2 regions of the Actinoallomurus acanthiterrae genome follow, and region 1 is predicted to be linked to the other one. Evidence: riboswitches for the same ligand, from Rfam matches in the RefSeq annotation. Region 1 holds a riboswitch; the other holds the start of a gene.

The links. A riboswitch is a leader RNA that binds a small molecule or an ion and turns the genes downstream of it on or off. The one in region 1 is predicted to bind ZMP and ZTP.
Region 2: another riboswitch for ZMP and ZTP. It lies ahead of ACYVF7_RS42825 (bifunctional 5,10-methylenetetrahydrofolate dehydrogenase/5,10-methenyltetrahydrofolate cyclohydrolase); the one in region 1 lies ahead of ACYVF7_RS35750 (serine hydroxymethyltransferase).

Annotation. Positions count from the first base shown of each region.
Region 1 is NZ_BAAHCO010000001.1:7,565,527-7,573,671, reverse strand. Features, by position in the region: gene gap (type I glyceraldehyde-3-phosphate dehydrogenase) at 1-446, shown strand, start outside; gene ACYVF7_RS35770 (phosphoglycerate kinase) at 557-1,747, shown strand; gene tpiA (triose-phosphate isomerase) at 1,789-2,550, shown strand; gene secG (preprotein translocase subunit SecG) at 2,680-2,922, shown strand; gene ACYVF7_RS35755 (RNA polymerase-binding protein RbpA) at 2,994-3,365, shown strand; ZMP/ZTP riboswitch at 3,493-3,576, shown strand; gene ACYVF7_RS35750 (serine hydroxymethyltransferase) at 3,599-4,864, shown strand; gene ACYVF7_RS35745 (GNAT family N-acetyltransferase) at 5,020-6,087, shown strand; gene ACYVF7_RS35740 (ClpP family protease) at 6,247-6,882, shown strand; gene ACYVF7_RS35735 ((2Fe-2S)-binding protein) at 6,948-7,625, opposite strand; gene ACYVF7_RS35730 (class I SAM-dependent methyltransferase) at 7,703-8,145, shown strand, end outside.
Region 2 is NZ_BAAHCO010000001.1:9,096,214-9,104,358, forward strand. Features, by position in the region: gene ACYVF7_RS42800 (PadR family transcriptional regulator) at 1-26, shown strand, start outside; gene ACYVF7_RS42805 (aldehyde dehydrogenase family protein) at 139-993, opposite strand; gene ACYVF7_RS42810 (aldehyde dehydrogenase family protein) at 990-2,414, opposite strand; gene deoC (deoxyribose-phosphate aldolase) at 2,422-3,333, opposite strand; gene ACYVF7_RS42820 (hypothetical protein) at 3,698-4,189, shown strand; gene ACYVF7_RS42825 (bifunctional 5,10-methylenetetrahydrofolate dehydrogenase/5,10-methenyltetrahydrofolate cyclohydrolase) at 4,190-5,056, opposite strand; ZMP/ZTP riboswitch at 5,080-5,162, opposite strand; gene ACYVF7_RS42830 (hypothetical protein) at 5,517-5,822, shown strand; gene ACYVF7_RS42835 (TSUP family transporter) at 6,117-6,860, shown strand; gene ACYVF7_RS42840 (NUDIX hydrolase) at 6,865-7,263, opposite strand; gene ACYVF7_RS42845 (uracil-xanthine permease family protein) at 7,369-8,145, opposite strand, start outside.

The DNA.
Region 1 (8,145 bases):
ACCTCCAGGACGGCCCGCACAAGGACCTGCGCCGCGCCCGCGCCGCCGCGATCAACATCGTCCCGACCAGCACCGGCGCCGCCAAGGCCATCGGCCTCGTCCTGCCGGCGCTGAAGGGCAAGCTCGACGGCTACGCGCTGCGCGTCCCGGTGCCGACCGGCTCGGCGACCGACCTGACCGTCACGGTCGGCCGCGAGACCAGCGTCGAGGAGGTCAACGCGGCGCTGCGCGAGGCGGCCGAGGGCCCGCTGCGCGGCATCCTCACCTACACCGAGGACCCGATCGTCTCCTCCGACATCGTCACCGACCCGGCGTCCTGCATCTTCGACTCCGGGCTCACCAAGGTGATCGGTGACCAGGTCAAGGTCGTCGGCTGGTACGACAACGAGTGGGGTTACTCCAACCGTCTCGTCGACATCACCAAGCTGGTGGGCTCGCGGCTCTGACGAGTCACACGCAGGGCCGGCGCGGCCAGGCAACGGCGACACGAACGAGCGCAGCAGGCGGTGAGCCTGCTGCGCTCGTTCCCACACGACCAGGAGTGCGATCAATGAGCATGTCCACGCTCGACGATCTCGGCGACGTGCGCGGCAGGCGGGTGCTGGTCCGGTCGGACCTCAACGTCCCGCTGCAGGACGGCGTGATCGGGGACGACGGCCGGATCCGGGCCAGCGTCCCGACCATCACCAAGCTCGCCGACCGGGGCGCCCGCGTCATCGTGTGCGCCCACCTCGGCCGCCCCAAGGGGCAGGTGAAACCGGAGTTCTCCCTCGCCCCCGTCGCGAAGCGGCTGGGTGAGCTGCTGGGCCGCGAGGTCCGCTTCGCCACCGACACCGTCGGCGACTCCGCGCAGGCGGCGGCCGACGCGCTCCAGGACGGCGAGGTCGCCCTCCTGGAGAACCTCCGCTTCGAAGCCGGCGAGACCAGCAAGGACGACGCCGAGCGCGGCGCGTTCGCGGACCGCCTCGCCGCCCTGGCCGAGCTGTACGTCGGCGACGGCTTCGGCGCCGTGCACCGCAAGCACGCCAGCGTCTACGACGTGCCGCAGCGGCTCCCGCACGCGGCCGGCGGCCTCATCGCCGCCGAGGTCGACGTGCTGCGGCGCCTGACCGGCGAGCCTGCCCGGCCGTACGTCGTCGTGCTGGGCGGCGCGAAGGTCTCCGACAAGCTCGGCGTCATCGCGAACCTCCTCGGCAAGGTCGACCGGCTGATCATCGGCGGCGGCATGGCGTACACCTTCCTCAAGGCCCAGGGGCACGAGGTCGGGAAGTCGCTGCTGCAGGAGGACCAGCTCGACCAGGTCCGCGGGTTCATCGAGGAGGCGCGCAAGCGCGACGTCGACCTCGTCCTGCCGGTCGACGTGCTGGCCGCCACCGGGTTCGCCCCCGACGCGCCGCACGAGGCCGTCGAAGCGACCGCCATCCCGGCCGACCGGGAGGGCCTGGACATCGGCCCGCGCACCCGTGAGCTGTTCGCGAGCAAGCTCGCCGACGCGGCCACCGTCTTCTGGAACGGCCCGATGGGCGTCTTCGAGTTCGACGCCTTCGCCGGCGGCACCCGCGCGGTGGCCGAGGCGCTGATCGCGTCAAAGGCGTTCACCGTGGTCGGTGGGGGCGACTCCGCCGCGGCCGTACGCAAGCTCGGCCTCCCCGAGGACGGCTTCTCCCACATCTCGACCGGTGGCGGCGCGAGCCTCGAGTACCTCGAGGGTAAGACGCTGCCCGGCCTGGCCGTCCTGGAGGACTGAACGTGGCAGCCAAACCCGCAGCGCCGCAGCGCAAGCCGCTGATGGCCGGCAACTGGAAGATGAACCTCACGCACTTCGAGGGCATCGCGCACGTCCAGAAGATCGCGTTCGGCCTCAGGGAGGCCGACTACGAGGCGGTGGACGTCGCGCTGCTGCCGCCGTTCACGTTCATCCGCAGCATGCAGATGCTGGTGGACGCCGACAAGCTCGCGCTGACGTACGGCGCGCAGGACGTGTCGGCCCACGACAAGGGCGCCTACACGGGTGAGATCTCGGCACTGATGCTCGAGAAGCTCGGCTGCGCGTACGTCCTGGCCGGGCACTCCGAGCGCCGGGAGTACCACCATGAGGACGACGCGCTCGTCAACGCCAAGGTGAAGCAGGCTCTCAAGCACGACCTGACGCCGATCCTGTGCGTCGGCGAGGGCCTGGAGATCCGTAAGGCGGGCGAGCACCTGTCCCACACGCTCTCCCAGGTCGAGGGCGGGCTGCAGAAGGTCCCCGCCGAGCAGGCACAGCGCGTCGTGATCGCCTACGAGCCGGTCTGGGCGATCGGCACCGGCGAGGTCGCCACCCCGGAAGACGCGCAGGAGGTGTGCGGCGCGATCCGGAACCGGCTGGCCGAGCTGTACAGTGGAGATCTCGCCGAGCAGGTCCGCGTGCTCTACGGGGGTTCAGTCAAGGGCGGCAACATCGCCGGGATCATGGCGAAGCCGGACATCGACGGAGCGCTCGTCGGCGGAGCGAGCCTGGACGCGGGGGACTTCGTCAAGATCTGTAGGTATCGCGAACTGCCGGTGTGATCTAGCGCATCAGACTGCGCGTTTCTGCTGAACCACGCGGTAGAACGTCGTACCCTCGGTAACGGATGACCTGAACACGAGAACCTTCCCCGCGAACAGCGGGGTGAATCACGAAAGCGCTGGGCTGCTGTGATCATCGCAACTTCCATCGTGCTCATCATCACGAGCGCGCTGATGGTGCTGCTCGTCCTCCTGCACAAGGGCAAGGGCGGCGGCCTGTCGGATCTGTTCGGCGGCGGTATCAGTTCGTCGCTCGGTGGGTCGTCCGTGGTCGAGCGGAACCTCGACCGGCTCACGATCGGCACGGGCGTGATCTGGTTCGTGGCGATCATCGCGCTGGGTCTGTTGCTCAAGCACGGCCACCACGGCTGAGCAGCCCAGACCCGCAGTGTGTTGACGCCGCCGCCCCTCGCTGCGGCGGCAAAGGAAGCGAGGAGTAGTCCGTGGGTAGTGGCAACGCTATTCGAGGCAGCCGAGTCGGTGCTGGCCCGATGGGAGAGGCCGAGCGTGGCGAAGCGGCCCCGCGTGTGTGGGTGAGCTTCTACTGCGCGAACCGGCACGAGTCCCGGCCGAGTTTCGCGACCGACGTCGCGGTTCCCGACCAGTGGGACTGCCCCCGGTGCGGGTTCCCGGCCGGCAAGGACGCGGAGAACCCGCCGGCGCCGCCGCGCAACGAGCCCTACAAGACGCATCTCGCCTACGTGAAGGAGCGGCGCAGCGACGCCGACGGCGAGGCCATCCTCGAGGAGGCTCTGGCCAAGCTGCGCGCCGAGCGTGCGGCGATCGCGGCCGCGATGCAGCGCGTCCGGAACTGACCCCGTAGATCGTTTTTGCGATCGGCCCGGTACCGCCTCGGCGGGCACCGGGCCGATCGTATTAACGGGTGCCCCGGTGCCCTGATCCGGCCTGTCGCCCCTGAGCCGCGTCCGAGCTTTCGGTACGATGTGAGTCCGCGACTGGCGCATGAGGTGGAGTTCACCACCGGGGAGCGAAGAAGATCTGGCACCGCGCGCCTGGGTGCTGGGAGCCGAGCCCGTATGGAGGCCCCATGCACCAGCCAGCGCTGTCCCATCTCACCGCGGCCGACCCCGACCTGGCCGGTCTCATCGAGGCCGAGGCCCGCCGTCAGCACGACAAGGTCCGCCTCATCGCCTCGGAGAACTACGTCTCCCCGGCGGTGCTGGAGGCGACCGGCTCCGTCCTGACCAACAAGTACTCCGAGGGCTATCCCGGCAAGCGTTACTACGAGGGCCAGCAGGTCGTCGACCCGGTCGAGGAACTGGCCCAGGCGCGCGCCCGCGAGCTGTTCGGCGTCGACCACGCGAACGTCCAGCCGTACTCCGGCTCGCCCGCCAACCTCGCCGTGCACCTGGCGTTCCTGAACCCGGGCGACACGTTCCTGTCGCTCGAGCTCGCCCACGGCGGCCACCTCACGCACGGGTCGCCGGTGTCGATCACCGGCAAGTGGCTGCGCCCGGTGCACTACGGCGTCGGCCGCGAGACCGGCCGCGTCGACATGGACCAGGTGCGCGACCTCGCCCGCGCGGAGCGGCCGAAGGTGATCTTCTGCGGTGGCACCGCGATCCCGCGGACGATCGACTTCCCGGCGTTCGCCGAGATCGCCCGCGAGGTGGGCGCCGTCCTCGCCGCCGACATCGCGCACATCGCCGGGCTCGTCGCCGGCGGCGCCCACCCGTCGCCGGTCGGGCACGCCGACGTCATCACCACGACCACGCACAAGACCCTTCGCGGCCCGCGCGGCGCCATGATCCTGACGACCGCGGAGCACGCGACCGCGATCGACAAGGCGATCTTCCCGGGCCTGCAGGGCGGCCCGCACAACCACACCACCGCCGCGATCGCCGTCTCGCTCCGGGAGGCCGCCCAGGAGGACTTCAAGGCGTACTCCCGTCAGATCGTCGCGAACGCCCAAGCGCTCGCCGCCGCGCTGACCGAGCGCGGGTTCGACCTGGTCTCCGGCGGCACCGACAACCACCTGATCCTCATCGACCTGACCGCCAAGGGCATCGCCGGCAAGCCGGCGGCCAAGGCGCTCGACCGCGCCGGCATCGAGCTGAACTTCAACACGGTGCCCTTCGACCCGCGCAAGCCGTGGAGCCCCTCGGGCATCCGGCTCGGCACCGCCGCGATCACGACGCGCGGCCTCGCCGAGGAGCACATGCCGTTCGTCGCGGCGTCGATCGACCAGGCCGTCGCCGCCGCCGACGACGAGGCGGTCCTCGACAAGATCGCCGCGGAGATCCGCGAGCTGCTCGCCGGCTTCCCGATGCCCGGCTGGACCGCGACGCCCTGACCCGCCATCGATGACGAGGGTCCGGCGTCTCGGGGCGCCGGGCCCTCGTCGCGTTCGCCCCCCCGGACAGCGCTGATCCGGCGGAAACGGTCGTGTAGCGCCCCGGTAACAGCGATGCGGAACGCTGGTCCCGTTCAGCCGCCGAAGGGGATGACATGCCATTGCTCCGCGTACGCACCGAGATCGACGACCGGCCGGGCCGACTGGCCGTCCTGACCGCCGCGCTGGCCGCGCAGGGAGCGAACATCCTCGACCTGTCCGTCCAGGTCGCCACGGACGGCGTGGTGGACGAGTTCGTCGTGGACGTGCCCACCGGAACCACCGCGGAGGCGCTCGCCGCTGCCGTCGCGGTCGCCGCGGGCCGCCGGACCAGCGTCGTTCCGGCGACGCCGCACGAGCTCATCGACGAGCCGAGCCGCGCGCTCTCCCTCGCCGTACGCCTCCGGTCCAACCCGCGCGCGCTGCCGGAGATCCTGGCCGAGCTGCTGCGCGCCGACAGCGCGGAGTGGGTGGCCGGCCCGGCAGCGCTCGACGAGCAGCCGGACCCGGCGACGATCACCGTCTCCGCCGGGCCGCTACGCGGGGTGCTGCTGCACCGCGAGGGCCTGCCCTTCACGCTCACGGAGATCGCCCGGGCCAACGCCCTGGTCCGCTCGCTGCTCCCGGCCCAGGGCCCGGCTCCCGCCCGGCAGCGCCTGAGCCTCGGTGACGGTACCGAGATCACCGTGCGGCCGCTGACGGTCCTCGACGCCGACGCCGTACGGGACATGCACGCCCGCTGCTCGATCGAGAGCCGGCACCGCCGCTACTTCAGCGCGCGTGGCGACATTCCGGGGCGGCTACTGCGGGTGTTCTGCGACCGCGCGCACGGGCTGACCACGGCGGCCGAAGGCCCGGACGGGTCGATCCTCGCCCTCGCGCACCTGATGTACACGCTCGACCCCGGCGTAGGCGAGCTGGCGTTCCTCGTGGAGGACGGCTGGCAGGGCCGAGGCATCGGGGCGGCGCTGGCCCGCCGTCTCCTGGCCGTCGCGCACGAGCAGGGCCTGGCCGAGGTCCGCGCCACCATGCTGGCCGACAACTCTCGCGTGCGCGCCCTGCTCGGCGGCCTCGGCGGACGATTCGTGCGGTCCGAGGACCCCAGGCTGCTCGACGTGCGGATCGCGCTCGGCCCCGCCTGTACGGAAGCGCTCGAGCCGACGCGGGCGGGAGCGGCACGGTAGCAGAGGCGGGTGGCCTGACCGGACGCGAGCACTTCAGCCGGATCGAGACGGAGACGGGCGGGTGGCCCGGCTGGACGGAATGCTCCAGCCGATCGGGCCGGATCGAGACGGTGACGGGGGCGGGCTATGGTCGAAGGAGCCGTACGGAGGGGGCACCCGATGACGATGCCGTCGTTTCCGCCCGAGTTCCCTGGCGACCCGAAGGGGCCGTCGTGGCCGGGAGGACCTTCCCGACCGGAGGAGCGGTCCTGGCTGGGTGAGCCGGGTGCGGCGGATCCGCTCGCCGACCGGCTGTTCGAGCACCGGATCATCCTCGCGAACGGGCCGCTCGACGGCGCCCGCGCCTCGGAGCTGTCCGGGAGGCTCGTCATGCTCGACGCGGCGGGGGAGGAGCCGGTCACGTTGCACCTGTGGTCGCCGGACGGTGAACCCGACGCGGCGTTCGCCGTCGCGGACACGATCGGCGTCCTCGGCTGCCCGGTACGCGTCCTGGTCGCCGGTCAGACCGGCGGCCCGCCCCTGCTCGTGCTCGCCGCGGCGCGGCGGCGGGAGATGATGCCCCACGCGACGTTGCGGCTGACCGAGCCCCGGGCGGCGTTCCAGGGCGACACGACGGACGTCGCCGCCCGCGAAGAGGAGCATCGGCGTCAGGTCGACGCCTTCTACATCCGGTTGGCCGAGACGACCGGCCGGGAGGTCGACGAGATCCGCGAGGACGCCCGGCAGGACCGCCTCCTCAGCGCCGACGAGGCGGTCGCCTACGGCCTCGTCCAGGCTGTCGTGGCGCGGCCGTAGCCACACGAGCGCCTGCTTCAACGCTCAGAGTCGGGGCTGAACCGCCGGCCTGGTGAAGGCAAAGGTCAGAGGAGCGCGCAGTCGCCGCACTTGCCGCCGCCGGGTACCCGGTAGTAGAGGCAGCAGCTGCGCCGGCGGAAGCCGTAGCGACCGAAGCCGCCGGTTCCCGCCAGCGGAGAACCGGCCAGGAGCTCCTCGACGCACCGCAGCGCCGCCCCGGAGACCGTCGGGCGGGCCCGGGAGAGCACCGTCATCGCGCCGGCGAGGGCCGACGCCGCGTTGCCCCACAGGAGGCCCTCCGCGACCGGCGTGACCGCCCGTACCGCCGCGACCAGCGGCGCCAGGTGATCCTCGAGCACGACGCGACGGAGGGTGGGCGGGTCCGCGGGAAGCGCCGCCGCGCCCGGCGTCGCCAGGAGGATCGGGCCGGGGGAGGCGGCCCGCCAGTACGTACGGGCCGGATCGAGGTCCGGCACGCGGCCGTGGACGACGGCGGTGGCGAGCACCGGCGACCAGAGACGGCCCGCGACGCCCTGGAACAGCAGGGAGGCCGCGACCCGGTCCTCGGACGTGCCGAGACGCACCCGCACGGCCGCGATCTGGTCGCGCAGCGCCGGACCGTACAGCTCGGTCAGCGGCCGCCACAGCGGGTGCTCCGCGACGCCGGGGTCGACGGCGACGGAGAAGTACGGCCCGACCCGGGCCACGTCGGCGAGAGCCTCATCCACCGTCACGTATCCCATCGCCGCCGAGCCTGCCCCGGCGTACCGCGTCCGGTCAAACCAGGCCCCGCACCGATCACCGTCGCGGCTCTGGGAGCATGGAACGCGTGATCTACGACCATCCCTGGGCGTACGAGCTCGCCTGTTCGTTCCGTGACGTCGGCGGCGAGGTCGACGTGCTGCGGCGCTGGGCGGGCGACGCCCGGAACGTCCTGGAGCTGGCGGCCGGGCCCGCGGAGCACGCCCGGGAGTTCGCCCGCCGGGGCGTGGCGGCGACCGCCCTGGACCTCAGCGCAGCGATGTGCGCCTATGCCCGTGAACGGGGGAGCGGGCTGCCCCTGGAGGTCGTCGAGGCCGACATGACCGACTTCAAGCTCGGCCGTCGCTTCGACCTCGTCATCACCATGCTCGACTCGACGGCGCACCTGATGTCCCTGGACGCCTTCGTGGCGTACCTGCGGTGCGTCGCGGAGCACCTCGCCGAGGACGGTCTCGCGGTGATCGAGATGAGCCACCCGGCCGACCGGCTCAGCGAGACGCC
Region 2 (8,145 bases), 1.5 Mb from region 1:
CGAAGGACCGCTGGCAGGACAATTAGCGGCCGGTAGGACAGGTCGACTACTCCTCCACGAAGCGCCGAGCCGCTTGGAAGTGGCTTTACGCCGCTGCGCTCCATGCCGGGTGCATGGAGCGCAGCGCGTCGAAGCGGATCAGATACCGACGGGGTGCCAGACGGTCTTGGTCTCCAGGAACGCCGTGATGCGGGCGGTGCCGGGGTCGGTGGTCCAGTCGTCGGCGGCCGGGTGGTGCACCCGCTTGAGGGTGTCGGCCGCCGCTCGTTCGCAGTCGGTGGCCAGGTCGGTGGGTGCGCCGGTCAGGTCGAGGGCGTTGACGTCCTGGTGGGAGGCCAGCCAGGGCGCCAGCTCGGCGCGCTGCCCGGTGAGGAGGTTGACGACGCCGCCGGGCAGGTCGCTGGTGGCGAGCACCTCGGCCAGGGTGATCGCTGGGAGGGGCGCGGGTTCCGAAGCCACGACGACCGCGGTGTTGCCGGTCACGATCACCGGAGCGAGCACCGACACCAGCCCCAGCAGCGACGAGTCCGGCGCGATCACGGCGACGACGCCGGTGGGTTCGGGGGTGGAGAAGTTGAAGAACGGCCCGGACACCGCGTTCGCCGACCCGGTCACCTGGGCGATCTTGTCGGCCCATCCGGCGTACCAGACCCACCGGTCGATCGCCGCCTCCACCTGTTCGGTGGCCGCGGTCTTGCCCAGCCCGGTCGCGCGCAGTTCCTCGACGAACTGGCCAGCGCGGCCCTCCAGCATCTCGGCGATGCGGTAGAGGATCTGCCCCCGGTTGTAACCGGTCCGCCCCGCCCAGCCGGACTGGGCCTTGCGCGCGGCCACCACCGCGTCCCGGACGTCCTTGCGCGAGGCGCGGGCGGCGTTGACCACGAACCTGCCCTTGGCATCATTCACCGCAAACGTCCTGCCGGACTCGGACCGGGGGAACGCGCCCCCGATGAACAACTTGTAGGTCTTACGGACACTCAGTCGCTCGCTCATCGCAGGTACGCCTCCAGTCCGTGCCGTCCACCCTCACGCCCGAAACCGGACTCCTTGTACCCACCGAACGGGGAGGCCGGGTCGAACTTGTTGAACGTGTTCGCCCACACCACCCCCGCCCGCAGACGCTCGGCCATCCACAAGATCCGTGATCCCTTGTCGGTCCAGATCCCCGCCGACAGGCCGTACGGGGTGTTGTTGGCCTTCTCCAGCGCCTCACCCGGCGTCCGGAAACTCAGCACCGACAAGACCGGACCGAAGATCTCCTCCCGCGCGATCCGATGCGAGGCCGCCACGTTCGTGAACACCGTCGGGACGAACCAGAACCCCCGCTCGGGCAGCTCACACGCCGGGGACCAGCGGGTCGCGCCTTCGGCCTCACCCGCCTGAGACAGCTCACGGATCCTCGCGAGCTGCGCGGCGGAGTTGATCGCACCGACATCGGTGTTCTTATCCAGCGGATCACCGACCCGCAGCGTCGCCATCCGCGCCTTCAGCCGATCGAGGAGCTCCTCGGCGACCGATTCCTGGACGAGCAGACGTGACCCGGCGCAGCACACGTGGCCCTGGTTGAAGAAGATCCCATTCACGATCCCCTCCACCGCCTGGTCCAGCGGCGCGTCATCAAAGACGATGTTGGCGGCCTTACCACCCAACTCGAGTGTGAGTTTCTTGGCCGTGCCCGCCACCGAGCGGGCGATCTGCCGGCCGACCTCGGTCGAACCGGTGAAAGCGACCTTGTCGACCCCGGGATGCTCGACCAGCGCACGGCCGGTCTCCCCCGCCCCGGTCACAATGTTCACCACACCGGGCGGCAGGCCCGCTTGGACGCAGATCTCGGCGAACGCCAGCGCACTCAGCGGCGTCGTCTCCGCCGGTTTGAGCACCACGGTGTTCCCGCACGCCAGCGCCGGCGCGATCTTCCACGCCAGCATCAGCAGCGGGAAGTTCCACGGGATCACCTGCCCCGCCACACCCAGCGGCTTCGGGTCGGCACCGAACCCGGCGTGGCCGAGTTTGTCGGCCCACCCCGCGTAGTAGAAGAAATGCGCCGCGACCAACGGCAGGTCCACATCCCGCGACTCACGGATCGGCTTGCCGTTGTCGATCGACTCCAGGACCGCCAGCTCGCGGGAGCGTTCCTGGATCAACCGCGCGATCCGGAACAGATACTTCGCCCGTTCCGCGCCCGGCATCGGACCCCACACCGTGTCGTAGGCGCGGCGGGCGGCCGCGACCGCGCGGTCCACGTCGTCGGCGCTCGCCTCGGCGACCTCGGCCAGGGCCTCCTCGGTGGCCGGGTTGATCGTTTTGAAGGAGTTCTTCGCCTCGACGAACTCCCCGTCGACGAACAGGCCGTACGACGGCTTGATGTCGACGATGTCCCGTGACTCCGGCGCGGGGGCGTACTCGAAAGTCATGTCTGCCTCAGTCGAGAGTGAAGTAGTCAGGACCGCCGTACACGCCGGTCGTCAGCTTGCGGCGCTGCATCAGCAGGTCATTCAGCAGGCTCGACGCCCCAAGGCGGAACCACTCCGGCGTCAGCCAGTCCGGCCCCGCCGTCTCATTCACCAGCACCAGGTACTTGATCGCGTCCTTGGTCGTCCGGATCCCACCCGCAGGCTTGACGCCCACCTGGCGACCGGTCCGCGCCCGGAAGTCACGCACCGCCTCGAGCATCACCAGCGTCACCGGCAACGTCGCGGCCGGACTCACCTTGCCCGTACTCGTCTTGATGAAATCGGCCCCAGCCAGCATCGCCAGCCACGACGCGCGGCGCACATTGTCGTAGGTGACCAACTCACCAGTCTCCAAGATCACCTTCAGGTGCACGTCACCGCACTCGGCCTTGACCGCGACGATCTCCTCGAACACCTTCTGGTAATCGCCCGCCAAGAACGCACCCCGATCGATCACCATGTCGATCTCCGACGCCCCATCACCGATCGCCCGGCGAGTGTCGGCGAGCTTGGCCTCCAACGGCGCACGCCCCGACGGAAACGCCGTCGCCACACTCGCCACCCCGACCCCGGTGCCCTTCAGGGCCCGGACCGCCTCACCCACCAGGTCGGAGTAGACACACACGGCCGCGACCCTCGGCACACTCACATCACCCGGATCCGGATGCGCCGCCTTCGCACACAACGCCCGCACCTTGCCAGGAGTGTCCGCACCCTCCAGCGTCGTCAAATCCACCATCGAGATCGCCAGATCGATCGCGAACGCCTTCGCCGACGTCTTGATCGAACGCGTCGCCAACCGCGCGGCCCGCTCCTCCGCCCCCACCTGATCCACCGCCGGCAGACCACGCAGGAAACCGCGGAGCTCGGCCGGCGACATGGCCGCCTCCGCGAAGGTCGACAGGTCAGGCACGTCTCCCCCTGTGTTCGAGTAACCGATCGAGGATAAGCGCCGCCGCGAGGAACATGACCACGTGCCGCTGCTCGATCCCCCACGATTCAACAGCCTGCGCCGAACAGACGGCAACAGCCCGGCGTCGGGGCCGCGAACACCGGGGCGTCTCAGAGTCGTGCGGCGTAAAATCACTTGGCTGTCATCAACGCATAGGCGGAGAAAAGACGTGCGCGTTCGTCCGGCGATGGCCGCGGCCGTCCTACTGGTCACAGCGGGTTGCGTTCATCACACGGCCAGGCCCGCCGGCCGGGCGGCTGTATCCCCGTCGCCGAGCACGCTCACCCCCACCGTGTCCGTTGACCTGCACGACACGGTTCGACGATGGTGGCGGCGCTCCGTGGCCATGCCGCGCACGGCGTACTCCGCCCCTAAAGGGTGCGGGCTGCAGCAGCCGGCCGACATCTGGCTGCTCGGAGGCGGTTTGAATACGGGCGGCCCGCACCGGCGCTGCGACGTCGCCGCGGGCCGACCGATCCTTGCGCCGGTCTATGTAGGAATCGCCGCCGCCGGCCTCCCATCGCCTTGGGAGCCGTTGCCCGATCCGGGTCCAATGGACGTACGGCTCGATGGCCGGCCCCTGACACCGACCGAGATAGCGAACGATCGGCCGTACCGCCTGCACGCGGTGCCCGGATCGGGGATGCGCGACGGGACGCTGGTCAGCGACCGCGGGTACTGGGTCCTCCTCCCCGGGCTCACCCGCGGGGTGCACACGCTGATCATCCGCATGCCGAGGTTCCGGGAGCGTCCGTACCTGGAGTGGACGCTCACCGCCGCATGATCAGCGAGATCCCAGGCCCAGTTGCCGGGCCGCCGCGTCCACGGTCTGGGCGAGGAGGACGGCGATCGTCATGGGGCCGACGCCGCCGGGGACCGGGGTGATGAGGCTCGCGCGGGTCGCGGCGGTCTCGAAGTCCACGTCACCGACGTTGCCGGGGTTGTACCCGGCGTCGATCACGACGGCTCCGGGTTTGATGTCCTCGCCGTGGATGAAACACGGCCGGCCGACGGCGGCGACCAGGATGTCGGCCTGCCGCACGATCGACGCGAGGTCGGTCGTGCGCGAGTGGCAGTACGTGACCGTGGCGTTCGCGGCGAGCAGCAGCATGCCGACCGGTTTGCCGAGGATGGCGCTGCGGCCGACCACGACGGCGTGCTTGCCCGCCGGGTCGACGTCGTACTCCTCCAGCAGGCGCATGATGCCGCCGGGAGTGCAGGGCACGAAGCCCGGCAGCCCGAAGCTCAGTGCGGCGAACGAACTCAGCGTGAGTCCGTCGACGTCCTTCTCCGGGGCGATGGCCTCGAACGCGGCTCGCTCGTCGATGTGCGACGGGACGGGGTGCTGGAGCAGGATGCCGTGCACCTCCGGGTCCTGCGACAGGGCGGTGACGGCGTCCACCAGTTCGGCCGTCGTCGTGGCGGCGGGCAGGCCCACGTGCCGCGAGACGATGCCGGCCTTCGCGGACCGGTTGCGCTTCATGCGGACGTAGGTCACCGAGGCGGGGTCGTCGCCGACCAGTACGGTCGCCAGGCACGGCGGCGTGCCGCTCTCGCGGGTGATCTGTGCGGCTCTGGCGGTGCTCTGCTCGACGATGCGGCGGGCGAGGCCCGCACCATCCATGGGACGGGCGGTCTGCGTCTGGGACATCGGCTGCTCCTGAACGGTCTTCACGACTCGGCCCAGGCGCACGGCACGACGTTTCCGGGCCGCTCCCCGGTGGTGCTCCACCTCAGCGCCAGTCACGACCCAAGACTCTGACTTTTAACAGCCGACAACGATCTGTGCAAACCGGCCGACGACGCGGCGGCCGGGCGAGGTCTCCGCGAGCCCGCGGGGCGACCGTCGCGACGGTCGTCCTGGCCGTCCTCGCCATGACGGGCGGAGTGGGAAGCGTGCCTGGCACCGACGGCGGCCCCCGTGCCCACTTACGGACAGATGCCAAATTCCAGAGTTTACGCCAGATTCTACACTTCTCACCTCTTATCCATTTTATTCCGAACTTAATCAGAAATTGCTCTACCCAGATCAGGGACCGGAAATCAAAGCTATAGCGCCCAAAATGGGACGCAAGGGGCCTTAGGGCTACTTCCGGCATCAAGGAGATAATATGCTTAAGGAGACTAGCGCTGCCGGCGGGCTGGCGCTCGCAGCCGCCGCAGGCCTGATATTCATGAGTTCACCGGCATCGGCGCAGATCCCGACCTGGAAACACCGGCATCACGCCCACAGCCGCAACGCCAACGTGAATGTCAACCGGGTCAACGTTGGGGTCAACGTCCGCAACAGTAATAACAATGTCGCAGTCGCGGACGGCGGCTTCCGCCGCGGCTTCGGCCGCGGCTGCTGGGGCGGCGGCGGCTGCGACTGGGGCGGCGGCGGCTGGGATTGGGGCGGCGACGGCTGGGACGACTGACACCAGACCAAAGTCGGGCGCCGGTGGACTCCACCCGGCGCCCGATTCGGTATCGGCTGCTCCTGAACGGTCTTCGTGACTCGGCCCAGGCGTAAGGAAACGACGTTTCCGGGCCGCTCCCGGGTGGTGCTCCGCCTCAGCGCCGGTCACGGCCCAAGATCCATCATGCTCAGAGTGATCGGCACACCCCCGGGCCTCCTCGTGATCGCGATGCACCCACGCCTCGAAAACACCTTGAGCCAGGCCGTACCACTGGTGGAGGCTCTCGACCGTGTTTCGTGAGGATGATCCGTCGTGACCGGTGGCTGGGCCGCCGATCTGCTCCTGGGCGGCATCGTCCTCCTGGGCGCGTCCGTCCAGCGGCTGGCCGGGATGGGTTTCGCGCTGGTCGCGGCGCCGGCGCTCGTGCTGCTCCTCGGCCCCTCCGAGGGAGTGCTGCTGTCGAACGCCGCCTCGGGTGTGATCAGTGTGATCGGGCTGGTGGACGGATGGCGGCGAGTCCGGCTGAGCGCGATGGTGCCGCTGGTCGCCGCGGCCGCCTGTACCGTGCCGGCCGGGGCCTGGGTCGCCGCTCGGCTGCCTCAGCAGGAGTTGCTCGCCGGGATGGGCGCGCTGGTGACCGCGGCGGTGCTCCTTGTGATCTTCGGCACGCGGGTGCCCGCGCTGAGAGGTTCCGGAGGTGCGGTCGCCGCCGGCGCCGCGAGCGGTTTCATGAACTCCTCGGCCGGGGTCGGCGGCCCGGCGATCTCGCTGTACGCGGTGAACGCCGACTGGACGGTACGGGAGTTCGTCCCGAACGCACAGTTCTACGGGGTCGCCGTGAACGCCCTGTCCCTGCTGGTCAAGGGCGTGCCGCGGCTCACCGGCCCTGCCTGGCTGCTGGTCACGGCCGCGCTCGCGGGCGGCGCCGTCGCCGGGCGCGCGCTCGGGGATCGCATACCGGAACGCCGTGCGCGGCGGATCGTGCTGCTGCTCGCCCTGGCCGGCGGCCTCACCACGCTGGCCAAAGGTCTGTGGGAGCTGACGGTCACCCCGTAGAAGATCAGGTCAGCCGTCCGGCGGCCCGCAGGTCGTCGAAGATGATCTGGTCCACCGGAGCGACGCGGTCGCGGTCGGCATAGGAGAGCCACACGACCTCCTCGATCTCGCTGCTGGGCGCGAGCGTGCCCTGGTAGTCGCCGGTGTAGCAGGTCATCCGGACCGTGACGCCGTCGGGATGACCGTGCGCCTGGGCCTCGTACGTCCCGAGGTGAGCGATGGTCTCCGGAACGATCGCGACGGTGAGCTCCTCCTCGATCTCTCGCGCCAGAGTCTGAGCATCGCTCTCCCCCGCCTCGCGCTTGCCGCCGGGAAGGTAGTAGGCGTCCTTGCCGTACGAGCGCGTGCTGAGGATCCTGCCGCCCTCGACCCGGATCCACGCCACCTTGTCGATGACCGACATCTCTCGCTCCGATCCTGGACGGCCGTGGTCCCTCCGCACCCTACCGAGGCGGGCTGCCGACGGCGGGTCGACGGCCCGTTGGGGTCCCGGCCGGCTTACCGGGCGTCATTCCGGCTCGCCGGGGTGGCGGCCGGGGGCGTCGGGCATGACGTCGCGTTCACCGGGGGCGATGACGCCGGCGCCGGTGTCGTGTGGGGCGCGCTGGACGGCGTTGAGGACGTGGTAGCCGAGCAGGACGGCGATGGTGCCGAGGGCGATGCCCTGCAGCGGGAAGTCCTTGGTGATCTTCAGCGTGACGTTGCCGATGGCCAGGATGATGCCCGCCGCGACAGGGACGAGGTTGACCGGGTCGCCGAAGTCGACGCGGTTCTCGATCCAGATCTTCGCGCCGAGCAGGCCGATCATCCCGTACAGCACGACCGTGATGCCGCCGAGGACGCCGCCGGGGGTCGCGGCGACCAGCGCGCCGAACTTGGGGCACAGGCCCACGAGGATCGCCACGATGGCGGCGACGTAGTACGCGGCGGTCGAGTAGATCCTGGTGGCGGCCATGACGCCGATGTTCTCGGCGTACGTGGTGGTGGGCGCGCCGCCGACCCCGGCGGCCAGGACCGTGCCGATGCCGTCGGCGGCGATGGCGCGGCCGATGTACGGGTCGAGGTCCGCGCGGGTCATCGCGGCGACGGCCTTGACGTGGCCGGTGTTCTCCGCGATGAGCGCGATGACCGGCGGCAGGGCGACGAGGACCGCGGAGGTCTTGAGATCGGGGGCGTGGAAGTGCGGGAGGCCGAACCAGTCCGCCGCCTTCACCTTGCTCAGGTCGACGCGGAAGTGGGAGGTGACCTTCCCGGTGCCGTCGGGCGCGGTGATCCGGCCGGCGGT